2 linked regions of the Mucilaginibacter gracilis genome follow. The protein of the gene in region 2 binds, or shares a complex with, the protein of the main gene of each other region. Links are inferred from orthologs where the notes say so. Each region holds a gene or a part of one and is shown on either strand. Other genes may lie near its edges.

What was found. The genes of interacting proteins can lie anywhere in the genome.
Region 1: the proteins of BDD43_RS27285 (region 2) and meaB are in contact, whole or in part, in a crystal structure (PDB 8DPB), measured with the Methylorubrum extorquens proteins. The link is inferred for Mucilaginibacter gracilis from one-to-one orthologs. Residues at the interface, in SOR27001.1 of Methylorubrum extorquens: Glu577, Glu578, Asn579, Asp580, Gly581, Arg582, Arg583, Arg585, His596, Ala604, Ser605, Ala608, Asp609, Gly611, Phe612, Asp613, Val614, Asp615, Ile616, Gly617, Pro618, Leu619, Glu625, Arg628, Gln629, Val631, Glu632, Asn633, Asp634, Glu661; in SOR26638.1 of Methylorubrum extorquens: Arg20, Ala21, Ala24, Arg25, Thr28, Ser32, Arg33, Arg34, His37, Thr98, Gly99, Gly100, Ser101, Ile102, Leu103, Lys106, Thr107, Ala110, Ala113, Ile114, Asp115, Arg116, Ala118, Phe119, Ile120, Arg121, Pro122, Pro124.

What each region holds. Positions count from the first base shown.
Region 1 is NZ_RBKU01000001.1:6,479,028-6,486,120, forward strand. The notes cover bases 2,742-5,616. They hold meaB (methylmalonyl Co-A mutase-associated GTPase MeaB), read right to left. Parts: upstream 4,684-5,616; coding sequence 3,799-4,683; downstream 2,742-3,798. Other genes in these bases: BDD43_RS28940 (aminopeptidase P family protein), read left to right, coding at 2,742-3,809; BDD43_RS28950 (glycosyltransferase family protein), read left to right, coding at 4,833-5,616. Also shown: ATP-dependent DNA helicase RecG, read right to left, coding at 1-342; BDD43_RS28930 (RidA family protein), read right to left, coding at 418-798; BDD43_RS31000 (DUF6728 family protein), read right to left, coding at 795-938; BDD43_RS28935 (OmpA family protein), read right to left, coding at 1,019-2,374; more of BDD43_RS28940, read left to right, coding at 2,523-2,741; more of BDD43_RS28950, read left to right, coding at 5,617-5,714; BDD43_RS28955 (glycosyltransferase family 9 protein), read left to right, coding at 5,711-6,694; BDD43_RS28960 (glycosyltransferase family 9 protein), read right to left, coding at 6,696-7,093. UniProt on the Escherichia coli protein: Binds and hydrolyzes GTP. Likely functions as a G-protein chaperone that assists AdoCbl cofactor delivery to the methylmalonyl-CoA mutase (MCM) ScpA and reactivation of the enzyme during catalysis.
Region 2 is NZ_RBKU01000001.1:6,114,822-6,121,969, forward strand. What follows is about bases 2,921-5,850. They hold BDD43_RS27285 (acyl-CoA mutase large subunit family protein), read right to left. Parts: upstream 5,196-5,850; coding sequence 3,645-5,195; downstream 2,921-3,644. Other genes in these bases: dnaA (chromosomal replication initiator protein DnaA), read right to left, coding at 2,921-3,278; BDD43_RS27290 (DUF7935 family protein), read right to left, coding at 5,204-5,734; BDD43_RS27295 (HesB/IscA family protein), read left to right, coding at 5,830-5,850. Outside these bases: BDD43_RS27265 (NUDIX hydrolase), read left to right, coding at 1-513; BDD43_RS29800 (hypothetical protein), read right to left, coding at 518-826; BDD43_RS27275 (Uma2 family endonuclease), read left to right, coding at 1,213-1,740; more of dnaA, read right to left, coding at 1,851-2,920; more of BDD43_RS27295, read left to right, coding at 5,851-6,183; BDD43_RS27300 (carbon-nitrogen hydrolase family protein), read right to left, coding at 6,295-7,083. UniProt on the Escherichia coli protein: Catalyzes the interconversion of succinyl-CoA and methylmalonyl-CoA. Could be part of a pathway that converts succinate to propionate.

The DNA.
Region 1 (7,093 bases), 360 kb from region 2 along the record:
TGCCTTGCCGGGGATGAGCAATTTTTCTACCCAGCGCATTCCCTGGAACCAGGCAAGCTCCATTGTGCCCGTATCATCATAAATCTGTGCTACAAGGCGTTTGGTATGTTTTTCGCCCAAAACCTCTTTGCTTTTTAGCCGCACTATAAGCTGCACATGCGGCAAATCGGGGTTAAGCTCTTTAATTTTATAAAACCGGGTGCGGTCGATATATTTATAAGGAAAATGACGCAGTAAATCGGCAAAGTTTGATATGCCAAGCTCTTTCCGTAAAACATCCGCACGCGAAGCACCCACGCCGCGCAGATATTCTATAGGGGTTTGGAATATTTGCTGATTCATAGAGCCGCCTCTAAAACTCCCCGGGTACGGGAAGCTTTTAATTTATGCGTGAAAAATAGGTTTGGATAATGCTAACTACGCTTTGTATGCAATAACCGAAATCTCGACATTTACATTTTTAGGTAATACCGATACCTGCACAGTTTCGCGCGCGGGATAATTGCCTGTAAAATAAGAGCCATAAACTTGGTTAACCTGTGCAAAGGTGCCCATGTCCGACAAAAAGATACTTGTTTTAACTACATCCTCAAAACCAAACGCAGCCTCTTCTAAAATAGCTTTAATGTTGTTCATCACCAGGTGAGTTTCGGCTTCTATACCGTTAAGTTCAACCTCGTTAGTTACCGGGTTTATGGCTACCTGCCCCGAAACATAAAGTGTATTGCCTGCTAATATCGCCTGGTTGTACGGCCCTATTGGCGCAGGTGCCTTATCTGTTTTGATTATCGTTTTCATTTTTTTATAAAGTATAAGTCTATTATCTTCCAGATGATGCCCAGCAAAAACATAATGATAGCCAACGCATTTATAAAATGCATAATGCGCAGATTAATGTTTTGCGGGCGGTTAGGATCTTTTTTTCTGAAAAAATACATTGGCCAAATATATTAAAAAAAAGAGGGTTCCGGTTTCCCGGAACCCTCTTTCGAAAATTCTATTAATTCAACAGATTCAATTATTTTTTGAATTCAACACGGCGGTTTAATACGCGTCCGTCTTCAGTTGAGTTATCAGCAATAGGGTGAGTTTCGCCTAAGCCTTTAGTTTTGATGTGTTTTGCATCAACACCAGAGTTAACTAAGTAAGTTTTAACTGAGTTAGCACGATCTTTAGATAATTGCATGTTATGAGCAGCGGTACCTTCAGATGAAGCATAACCGTTAATCAAAACAGTTTTACCAGATGAACGCAGATCAGCAGAAGTAGCATCTAAAATTGGGTAAGATGAAGTTCTTAATACTGAGCTATCAAATTCAAATTGGATGTTTGAGTAAGCAGTTCCAACTGGTTTATCAGATTTCATAACAAATTTCGAAGTGTCGATAACCGGGAATTTGATAGGGCAACCAGAACCGTCAACTACTGTACCAGCAGGAGTATTAGGGCACTTGTCAAATTGATCGGCAACACCGTCACCATCAGAATCTTTCTTCAAATCGTTAACTGCATTTTCAACATTAGTTACACGACCTTTTAAAGCTTCAACTTCCTGACGTAAAGTTGGATCTTTCAATTCGTCATACATAATAGCAACCGGGTTAACCCAATCAAGGTTTGGTTTAGAACCTGAACCTAAAGAGAACTCAAGACCACCGTATGCGTAAGAATATTTGTCTTTGTGAGTTCCAACTGGTGCTTTAGTAGCATCAAAATAATCACCGTCGGTAAATGTACCTGTGTAACCTAAGTTTAATGCAACCCTGTCGCTCATTCTAAATTTCAAGCCAACACCAATTGGTATAATTGTTTGGTTGTAGCTTTGACCACCATTGTTTACTACTACTGTACCAGATTGGTCGTTAGTGGTGTAAACTTTTGGTGTGTAGTTAACCATACCAGCACCAGCCGATACGTAGAAGTTAATAGCATTTTTACGTGCTAAATAATCAACAGTAGCAACATTAACTACACCGCTGATGGTAGCAGTAAAATTAATTTTTGTTGAAAACGAACCAATGCCTGTAGCAGGAGTTGGGTTTTCGTTAGTGTTACCTTTCACGTTTGAGCCGTAACCCATAACATCCAGTTGTAAACCGAAAGAGTGAGCTAATTGATCTCTCAATGAAACGCCGTAGCCAAAACCAAGGTCGAAATTTTTGTAACTGTTTGCTCCGCCAATAGCAACAAAAGGCGAAGTAACACCAGCATTAACACCAACACTCCAGGTTCTGTACTGATGGCTACCGCCAAATATCTTTGGAGTAGCACCAGCTACCTTTGCACTGTCTGTTGTTTGGGCGCTTGCAGCACCTACAGCTAACAAAGAGACAAATGACAAGGCAACTGTTTTCTTTAATGTAGAATAATTCATAGTTTTAAGATTAAACAATTTAATTGTGATTTTTTTTCAAATTTAGTTATTATGTTTGAAACCAATACCAAACTCTGTTCCAATTTTTTTGTTTTTTGACAAATAAATATTGACGAAGTTTAAAACAAAATCGATTATCTTATCAATAATGAAATATTTACCTATTTGTTTTGATTTATTTACAAATAATAGAAAAAATTTCGTTTCGCGACTAAAAACGAACTCTATTGCCATTTTTAGTTCGAGTGACGAATTTCCGAGAAGTGGCGATCAAGCCTTCACTTTTAAGCAAAATGCCGATTTTTTCTACTTAACAGGCATCGATCAGGAGCAATGTATGCTTTTATTGTATCCTGATTGTCCTAATCCGCTATACAAAGAAGTACTTTTTTTAAGACAGACGAGCGAACAAATTGCCGTTTGGGAAGGACATAAGTACACTATAGAGGAAGCGCAAAAGGCATCGGGCATAACCCGTATTTACTGGATAAGCGAGTTTACTAACATACTGCATAGTATAGTAAACTACGCCGAGAACATTTATTTAAATACAAACGAGAACGACCGATACCAGCACGAAGTACCTTATAAAGACATCAGGCTTATTGAGCAAATTCGGGCAAAGTATCCCTTGCACAACTACTTACGCTCGGCACCAATTTTACGCAGCCTTAGACCAGTAAAGGCCGACATCGAAGTTGAGCTTACCCAAAAGGCCTGCGATATTACCAATGATGCCTTTGTGCGTGTGCTAAAATTTATTAAACCGGGTGTTACCGAATACGAAATTGAAGCCGAAATCATCCACGAATTTATACGGCAGCGCGCTACCGGGCATGCTTACAATCCTATTATAGCATCCGGGCCAAATGCCATTGTGCTGCATTACAACGATAACAACCAGGTTTGTAAAGACGGCGACATGATATTATTTGACTTTGGAGCCGAATACGCCAACTACAATGCTGATATGAGCCGGTCTGTACCGGTTAACGGCCGCTTTACCAAACGCCAGCGCGATGTTTATAATGCTGTGCTGCATGTAATGAGGGAGGCAACCAAAATGATAGTAGCCGGAGCGGTATGGAACGAATACCATGATGAGGTGGGCAAAGTAATGACCGGCGAACTACTTAAACTTGGTTTGCTTGATAGACACGACGTTGAAAAACAAAACCCGGCAATGCCTGCTTATAAAAAGTATTTTATGCATGGCACATCTCACCACCTGGGTTTGGATGTTCACGACTTTGCCGGAAGATACGACCGCTTTAGCGTAGGCAATATCTTAACATGCGAGCCTGGCATTTATATCCCGGCGGAAGGATTGGGCATACGCCTTGAGAATAACATTTTAATTACGCCTAACGGCAACCGCGACCTGATGGCCGCTATACCTATTGAGGCAGATCATATTGAAGAGATTATGAATTAGTAAAACTATCGGCAAAGCGATAGATATTAAAATCTGATTTTAAGTAAACTCCGGCGATAATATCCCGGAGTTTATTTTTTTCCAGTCCCTGCATTCTGGTATACTGGATTAATCTGTATACTTTTTCGGTCAAAAGGTATAGTTTTCTGGAATTTTGAACGCTTTGTTGTATTTTTATGTGAGCAAGCAACTCCGTAATGCCGGTGTTTGTAATAGCCGTTGTTTTAAAAACCGGAACCTGTACCTGGTTATAATGTATCAGTTTTTGTAAATTGTTGGCAAATGCGTCGCCGTTATCTCTATCGGCTTTGTTAACAATAAACACATCAGCAATTTCCATCAATCCCGATTTAATGTGCTGTATCTCGTCTCCCGACTCCGGAACCAGTACCACCATGGTAATATCGGCCAAACCGGCTATATCAATTTCCGACTGGCCGACTCCTACCGTTTCTATGATGATGTAATTAAAGCCTGCTGCTTTTAAAACATCCGTCATCTCCATAGTTTTAACACTTAGGCCGCCAACCCAACCGCGCGTAGCAACCGACCGGATAAAAACATCGGGATGGTTAAAATGGCTTGTCATACGGATGCGGTCGCCAAGTAAGGAGCCCATGTTAAATGGCGAAGTTGGGTCAACAGCCAGTACTGCTATCTTTTTCCCTTCTTTTAACAACTCGCTTAACAAGGCATTTACTAAGGTGCTTTTGCCCGCACCGGGCGGCCCGGTTAAACCAATAACCGGAACGTTGGCATTGTAGCTTAAATTTTTCAGCAAATCGTTGGCACCGGGCAATTCGTTTTCTACCATGGTGAGTTGCCTCGCAAGTAATTTAAAATCTATTTCGGGCACAGCGTTGGCAGATGGCATTTTGCAATGTAATTAATAACAACAAGCTAATTTAGGCCTTTTATTGTTAATCAAAACATTTTGTTAGGCTTTAGGGGGATAGGTGGCTTATACTTACCTTTACACCTTATATATAGGTATCAGTTTTATCAACAAAAAGTTAAGGGTAAATGAAGGTTGCAGGTTTTACGTTCATCAGAAACGCGGTAAAAAATGATTATCCCGTTGTGGAGGCCATTACATCAATATTACCGGTTTGCGATGAGTTTATTGTAGCACTGGGTAATTGCGACGACGGCACACGGCAATTGATAGAAGGCATTAACTCGCCTAAGATAAAAATACTGCATACCGTTTGGGACGAAAGCAAACGCAGCGGCGGTACCGTTTTTGCCGAAGAAACCGATAAAGCTTTTAATGCCATATCGCCGGATATGGATTGGGCCTTTTATATTCAGGGCGATGAATGTGTGCATGAAAAATATCATGCCCTCATCCGCAAGGAAATGGAAGATAACCTGAATGACACCAAAATAGAGGGCCTGCTTTTTAAATACCTGCACTTTTATGGTTCGTACGATTTTTACAGCCATTCGCGCAGGTGGTACAGGCGCGAGATCAGGATAATCCGTAATAATAAAGCTATTCACTCCTACCGCGATGCTCAGGGATTTAGGTTAGATAACCGTAAAATACAGGTTAAACTCATTGATGCTTACATTTACCACTATGGCTGGGTAAAACCGCCTAATGGCATTGTTAAAAAAATACACAACTTTAACCAGTTTTACCACGGCGAACAAGCTGCACCCCAAACCGAAGCACCTACTTACGATTTTGACTATAGCAACGCCGATAAGCTTATCCCGTTTAGCGGCACACACCCGGCACCTATGTTAAAGCGAATAGCCGCCGCCAACTGGAAATTAAATATTGACTGGAAAGCCATCAAAAAGAAAATGCCTTTCCGCCGCAAATTATTGCAAAAAATAGAAGAAATAACCGGCTGGCGCGTTAGCGAATACCGCAATTATAAAATAGTAAAGAAGTGACTAACCTTAATAACCAGCATATATTAATAAGCAGGGTTGATGCTATTGGCGATGTTGTACTCACCTTGCCTTTATGCGGCTACTTAAAAAGTATTTACCCCGACGTAAAAATTTCGTTTCTTGGCCGCACTTACACTGGGCCAATTATTAAATGTTGCGGCGCCGTTGACCATTTTATTAATTACGACGATTTAAAAGCATTCCCAGAGCAAGAGCAAATATTAGCCCTGAAGGCCGAAAGCATTGATACCATAATTCATGTTTATCCGCAGAAAAAGATAGCTATATTGGCTAAAAAGGCAGGCATTAAAAACCGGATTGGTACTACTAACCGCACGTTTCATTGGCTTACGTGCAATAAATTGGTTAGGTTGAGCCGCAAAAATTCCGATCTGCACGAAGCTCAGTTGAATATTGGGTTATTGAAACCGTTGGGGATAAAATCGGTTCCGCAGGTTTCGCAATTGGTAGGCTTTTATCATTTCAGGCAGCAAGTTGTATTGCCGCAGCAATTTGCAAGGTTACTGGCAAGCGATAAGTTTAATATTATACTACATCCAAAATCAAACGGGAGCGGCAGGGAATGGGGATTAAACCGCTTTGCCGAACTGATAGCACTATTACCAGCAGATCAATTTAACATTTTTATTTCGGGCTCGGATAAAGAGAAAGAATTATTGAAAGATTGGCTCCCTACCCTACCTGCACACATTAACGATATAACAGGTAAATTAACGCTCCACCAATTTATTGCATTTATTGCCGAAGCCGACGGTTTAATTGCCGCAAGTACCGGCCCACTCCACATAGCAGCCATGAGCGGCACACACGCCTTGGGTTTATACCCAACCACACGCCCCATGCACGCAGGACGCTGGGGGCCAATTGGCAAACAAGCCGAATTTGTTAATAGTGGTACTGATGAATTGCACAGTATTAGCGCAGGTATTGTTTATGATAGGGTGAAGGCCTGGTTGTAAATTACTTTAACCAACCCGTAATTACATCAAAAACCATTTTTACCGAAATGCTCGACAAATCGTCCGAGTCACTCTCAATATGCTCGGCTTTTTTGCCGAGAGGAGCCCATCTCAAGGCGTTGATAGATTTGCTTACCGGGAACAAGCCCAATGTATGAATGCCCGATGCCGCCGCCATATGCAACGGCCCCGTTCCGGATGCCAGCAGGCCGTCGGCATTGCAAATCAAGCTCATAAATTGTGGCAGCGTTAGTTTACCGCTTAGGTTTATAACCGATGGTGGTAGTTTTTTCACCCATTGGTTAAGCGCAACCGCTTCTTTTTCGGAGCCGCTTATCAAAACGTTAAATTTATCAAGCGGAAGCTGGTTAATCAGTTGGGCATATTTATCCATTTCCC
Region 2 (7,148 bases):
ATCCATAAAGGCCCATGGGCCACACTACGCAAAGATGTTTGCCAAATGCCCGATGGCCGCGTGGTACCAGGTTATTTTGTGTTAGAATACCCTAACTGGGGCAATGCCGTAGCCATTACCGATGAAGGTAAAATACTATTGGTGCGCCAATACCGCCACGCGGCTCAAATAGTTTCGTTAGAGTTGCCCGGTGGGGTTATTGAACCGGGCGAAGCCCCCGAAGATGGCATTAAACGCGAACTTTTAGAAGAAACCGGCTACAGCTTTAACGATATTGAGCAAATAGCCGTTGTTTATGCCAACCCGGCCACGGGCAATAACCACACCTATTGTTATATAGCCAAAAACGGAAAAAAAACCAACGCACAAAATTTAGATGCGCACGAAGAGATTGTGGTTGAAGAATACACCATTGCCGAAGTGAAACAATTACTTGCCGAAAACAAAATTGCCCAGGCCCTGCATTGCACCAACTTGTTTTATGCGCTGATGAAATTAGGTGAGTTGAAGTAACTGATTACAACAATTTCCCCATTGCAAATATTACTAATCCTATTAATGCCCCAATAACTATAACTAACGTTAGCCGTATTAACCTTTTTATAGGCACTAAAAACTCTGTATTAAATTTTGCTTTTGTATCCTTATCGGTTAACTTTTTAATGGCTGCTGCTACAAATAGGTTGTTTACAAGATAATAGGTTATACAACCGTGAATTATAAAACCCATAATAATCCAACTTTTTAAGTTGAAATCCGTTTTTTTTAACGGGCCTTCTACAAAACCGGAGTGCGGTGTTATAATTGTAAAATACAAAATATCCAACAAATACCATGTAAAAAAAGCTACAGGTATATAGGCGTTTATTTTAATAAATTTTGATTGCTTGCCCGACTGTTCATTGAAATTTAAAACTAAATAGGTTTGATAGTAAACAATAAGCGATAGCGTTAAAACCGACAAAAAGTTTGCAATTTCAAAACTGAGTCGATAATGAAATTCCAGTATCACGCAGCCGCATACAAAAGGCAAAAAAAGCAAAAGCACATGCCACAATTTTAGCTTTAATTTCATTAGGTTTGGGTTATTTGCTAATATACTATTTTTCAAAACTGAAATCATAAAAAGTACATCGTAGTCTATAATTGCAAAATGGAACGCCACCAAACAGATTTCGTTTTGTAGAGTTTTGTTATTAAATTAGCTATGTTATGAAACAAATACTTGACATTCCACGCACCGCAATGGAAGTTTTTAATATGCTCCCCGAAGGCACCCGTTGTGAGGTTATTGATAATACGCTATACATGTCACCATCACCAACATCAGATCACCAGGAATTATTGGGCGATATATTTCTCAATCTTACACAGGCAGTAAAGGCCAATCAGTTGGGCAAGGTTTATATTTCACCTTTGGATGTGTATTTAGATGACGGGCTAACTGTTGTACAACCTGATGTTGTTTTTATCAGCACTGCCAAGTTAAGCCAAATTGAGAAGAAAGGCATTGTCGGCTCGCCAGACATAGTTTTGGAGGTCTTGTCGTCAAATAAAGACTACGATAAGAAAAAGAAATTTGAACTTTATCAAAAAAACCAAATTCCTGAGTACATTATTATAGACCCGGAAAATAAAAACGTTTGGCATTACCTTTTGCGAAACGGCAATTATGAGCAGTTACCATCTGCCGACGGGCAATTAACCGTTAAGTCTATAAATGCTCAGTTCACATTTTAACAATCTCTTTCGGTTATTCAAAATTCGCCGCGTTTTTTACGACTTATAAAAAAAGTCCCTATTTCTTTCTGAAACAGGGACTTCTTTCTTTATCGGACCATCGTAGTTCACTACGACATCTTTAATTTCTTTTGAATATCAGCCACGTAGCCTTTAAATTTTTTATCGGTATCTATTAAATCTTCAACGGTTTGGCAGGCATATATCACTGTAGAGTGATCGCGGCCACCAAAAAATGAACCTATTGATTTTAGTGAGCTTTTGGTGTGTGCCTTAGCCAGGTACATTGATATTTGGCGTGCCTGTACAATTTCGCGTTTGCGGGTTTGCGATTTTACCATTTCTATCGGTACCTCAAAGTACTCGCAAACCAGGCTTTGTATGTACTCCATCGAAATCTCTTTAGTTGAGTTTTTGATAAAGTTTTTCAACATTTGCTTGGCCAGGTTTAAATCAATTTCCTTGCGGTTTAGTGTGGATTGTGCCAGTAATGATACCATTGCACCTTCCAGTTCGCGCACATTGTTATCAATATTGTGGGCAACGTATTCTATAACCTCGTTTGGCAAATCAATACCATCCTGATATATTTTGGTTTTGAGGATAGCCATACGAGTTTCCAGATCCGGAATTTGCAGATCGGCCGAAAGGCCCCATTTAAAACGCGATAGCAAACGCTCTTCTAAACCGGCCAAATCTTTAGGTGCTTTATCAGATGTGATAATAAGCTGCCTGCCCGATTGGTGCAGGTGATTAAAGATATGGAAAAAGAAATCCTGTGTTTTTTCTTTACCGGCAAAGTTGTGTACATCGTCCATAATCAGCACATCAATCGCCTGGTAAAAGTTCACAAAATCATTAATGTTATTGTGCTTTAGAGCGTCAACAAATTGCTGGGTAAATTTCTCGCACGATACATAGAGTACCAGCTTATCCGGCAGGGTGCGTTTAATTTCGTTACCAATGGCCTGTGCAAGGTGAGTTTTACCTAAACCTACTCCACCATAAATCATTAATGGGTTAAACGATGTGCCACCGGGTTTAGCTGCAACTGCATAACCTGCCGAACGGGCAAGGCGGTTACAATCGCCCTCGATAAAGCTATCGAACGTGTAATTTTGATTTAATTGCGGGTCAACCTGTAACTTTTTAAGTCCGGGTATCACAAACGGGTTTTTAATGTCTTTATTAATAGATATTGGTATTGGCATTGATTGATTTTTACCTTCGGCGCCGTTTCCGTTAGATGGCATGTTGGTAGTATATGGTTTGCTTGATGATGATTGCTCAACAACAATGTTATACTCCAACCTCCCGTCTTCGCCTAATTGCTTTTTTATTGTTTTACGCAATAAGCCAACATAATGTTCTTCCAACCACTCAAAAAAGAATAAACTTGGTACCTGTATGGTTAATACACTACCTTCAATTCTTAAGGCTTTTATAGGCTCGAACCAAGTTTTAAAGCTTTGGGCCGGGATGTTGTCCTTAATTATCTGCAAGCAGTTATTCCAAACATTTGTACACGTTTTTTCCATTATCATCTATTAAATTATTGATTTACAAACACCCAACGAAACTTAATCAGGGCCTGTTCCGGAACATCGAATATTGAAAAAATAAGTTTATAAAAAAATTAAAATTTCACTTTTCCGATATTCATCATTAAAACACTCTGTAACGCGTTTGTTACGGCAATTATCCACTTTTTAGCTATAAAGCGCATAATTGCAAAAAAAATCCAAGCTTTCCCCCCTAATCAAAACATAGCTTTATAGTTAGGGGGAGGGTTGCGAGGGGGTTCAAAATTAAGACAAAAAAACGGCATCCATCTCGTTACCTTCAATTAAATTTTCAATTATTTATACCTGCTTAACCATCAATGGCAAAAGCAATAAATTGTTTTAATATTCGCCAAATATTTGCCTCAGTGTATCGGCAATTTCGCCCAAAGTGGCATAACACTCCACGGCTGTTAAAATATAAGGCATCAGGTTTTCATCGCCAAGGGCAGCTTGTTGTAAATTTTGGAGAGCAAGGGCAACGGCACCGTTATCGCGGTGGGCCTTTAACTTTTTAAGCTTATCAATTTGTGTAATGCGTATAGCATCGTCAACCCTAAAAAGTTCTATACCTTTTTCTTCGGGCTGGGTAAAACGGTTAACGCCCACTACCACCTGCTGGCCGCTTTCAATATCGTTTTGATGCTGGTACGCCGCCTTTGCTATTTCTTGCTGAAGATAATCTTGCTCAATGGCTTTTACCGAGCCGCCCATTGCATCTATTTTATCAATATATAATTGAGCGGCGGCTTCCAGTTCATCGGTTAGGGTTTCAACAAAAAACGATCCGGCAAGCGGGTCAACGGTATCGGTAACGCCGCTTTCAAAGGCTATTATTTGCTGTGTACGCAGGGCAACCTTAGCGGCGGCCTCGGTTGGCAGCGATAGGGCCTCGTCGTACCCGTTGGTATGTAACGATTGTGTGCCGCCTAAAACAGCCGCCATAGCCTGGTTGGCTACCCGCACAATATTGTTCATGGGCTGTTGCGCAGTGAGCGTTGAGCCACCCGTTTGGGTATGGAAACGCAGTTTTTGGGCACCCGCATCAGTCGCGCCCAACTGTTTGGTAATATTTGCCCACATGCGCCGCGCGGCGCGAAACTTGGCTATCTCTTCAAAAAAATTGTTATGGCAATTAAAAAAAAAGGAAAGCCGTTTAGAAAACACATTAATATCCAAGCCTTTATCAATAGCGGCCTTTAAATAGGTTTTACCATTGGCGAGGGTGAAAGCCAGTTCTTGCACGGCCGTTGAACCTGCCTCGCGGATGTGATAGCCCGATATAGATATGGTGTTCCATTTGGGCACCTCTTTGGCGCAGTATTCAAAAACATCGGTAATGAGCCGCATAGACTGCTGTGGCGGATAAATGTAGGTACCGCGCGCGGCGTATTCTTTTAAAATATCGTTTTGTATGGTGCCAGATATTTGTTTTAAATCGGCACCTTGTTTTTTCGCCAATGCAATGTACATGGCCAGCAAGGTTGAGGCGGTGGCATTGATTGTCATGGATGAGGTGATCTTTTGCAGATCGATACCATCAAAAAGTATCTCCATATCCTTTAACGAATCAATTGCTACGCCTACTTTGCCTACTTCGCCTTCGGCAAGCGGGTGGTCGGAATCATAACCTATCTGGGTAGGCAAATCAAACGCTACAGAAAGTCCCATAGTGCCCTGGCTCAACAAGTAATGGTAGCGCTTGTTTGATTCTTCGGCTGTAGAAAAGCCTGCGTACTGGCGCATCGTCCAGGGGCGGCCGCGATACATATCTTTCTGTATACCACGCGTATATGGAAATTCGCCGGGCAATTCATCCATTGGCTGCCGGGTACTGGTATAAACTTCGCGTATCTGGATGCCCGAAGAGGTGGTAATTTTTTTGTGAGACATGGCAGTTATTAAAGAATCTGTTCCAAATCCTGACGAATAACGGCCAGGGCAATATCATAAGGATTATCTTCCTGGTGGCTTAAATGCAACAGTATCAGCCGGCTTAAATCCATACCGGTAGCGTTTTCGGGCAAACCCTTTACGGCATTTGTTATAATGGCTATGGTATCATCTTTAACTCTACGCGTAACACCCCATGCGCGGGTGCTTACATAAATTTGTTGGGTTACGTTATGCAAAAACTCTTCGCGAATTTCGGCAATAACCATAGTTTGCAATTCGTTTGCACTATATAAAGGCCCGTTTAAACGAATAAGCATGTTTGATGGGTTAATACGTTCAACAAACAACACCAGGCGCTCGTAGGCCTGCAAACGCAAAGGCAGGGTTTGGCTGCTTAACGATTTACGAAACTCAAGCAACTGATATTTTTCGCTACGATTAAGCTGAGGCTTAATTAGCGCATATGCCGCACCAAAAATTGCCATACCGGCAACAAAGTATTTTAAAACATCAAATATATAACTGTAAATTTCCATAATTTGGGTAAAATGTTAGCAAGGTGTCATAAACATTAGCCTCCCCGCAAAACTCCGCATTTTGCCTTATATTTGCATATCAAATTAAAAATAACATGAGTACTGCTGTTGAAACCATTGTGGCCCCTGTTTCTTTTACTGCGGGCGCGGTAAAAGAACTTGAGAAATTGAAAGATCAGCAAGAGTTGAATGATGATTTTGGTTTGCGCGTTGGCGTAGAAGGCGGCGGCTGCTCGGGCATGAACTATGTTTTAGGCTTTGACCAGCAAAAAGACGGCGACCAGATTTACTTTATTGATGGCATTAAAGTTTTTATGCATAAAGCACACGGCCTATACCTTGCCGGGATGCAAATTGATTTTCAGGACGGTTTAAATGCACGCGGGTTTACCTTTAACAACCCTAATGCTGCCAGCACCTGCGGTTGCGGTACGTCGTTTGCGGTTTAGGGGGAAATAGAGTCCAGAAGTAAGAATCAAGAAGCCAGAAACAGGAATCAAGATCTTTTAATTTTATTAGATTGAGCGATAGGTTTGGCAAAAATCTTTCTATTGATTTAATTAACTGTAAAGCTCGTTTTTGAATCTTTTTGCTAAAAGCCCTGTTGCCAGTTTAGGATCAATATCTGCTACAAGCACACCAATTTTACCATAGGTTTGGTGTGCTACACAACTTCCATCAGGCGCGATGATTGAACTGGCAGACTCCGTGTAAACGGAAGCGAAATTTGAACTGGCAAAATATATCGTGTTTTCCATTGCTCTCATCATCATAGCTTTCTCGTAATAGGGGTTGTTTTTGGCACCCCACTCCGTAAGTTGTATTCCATATGTGTTACTTCCCGAAAAATGTGGATGAAATACAATTTTGGCGTCATGCTGTGCAGCCCACCTTACCGATTCGGGATAACGAAAACCCTCATGGCATATCGTGATTCCAAATTTTATACCATTCAATTCAAAAATGCTACGTTCGGTACCGGGAATCCATATGTTATCTTCTGTTGGGTCTAACTGATTTTTTGTTTGGTACCCTAATATCTCACCAGTATTAGATATAACATAGGCCAGGTTCATTATCCCTTCGGCATGATGCCAATCCATTGGTACAATAATAGCCATTGAGTTTTCAGCGGCGATTGCACAAACCCTATCTAATGCTGACTTTAAACTTTCGGGAGATCTGTCGCTTTCAGCATATCCCATTCCCGGGTATCCCGGCAAAAAAGATTCAGGAAAACATATTATTTCGGCTTGTTGTACAACAGCCTCTTTAACCAATCTATCTAGCCAATATAAACCATCGTTTAGGGACTTTGGGAAGGGAGGCGAGGCCAATGCAATTTTCATAAGATGCGTAACGGTAATTAAACTTACATAAAGTTATTAAAACTCGTAATGCCTAACAAAGAAGC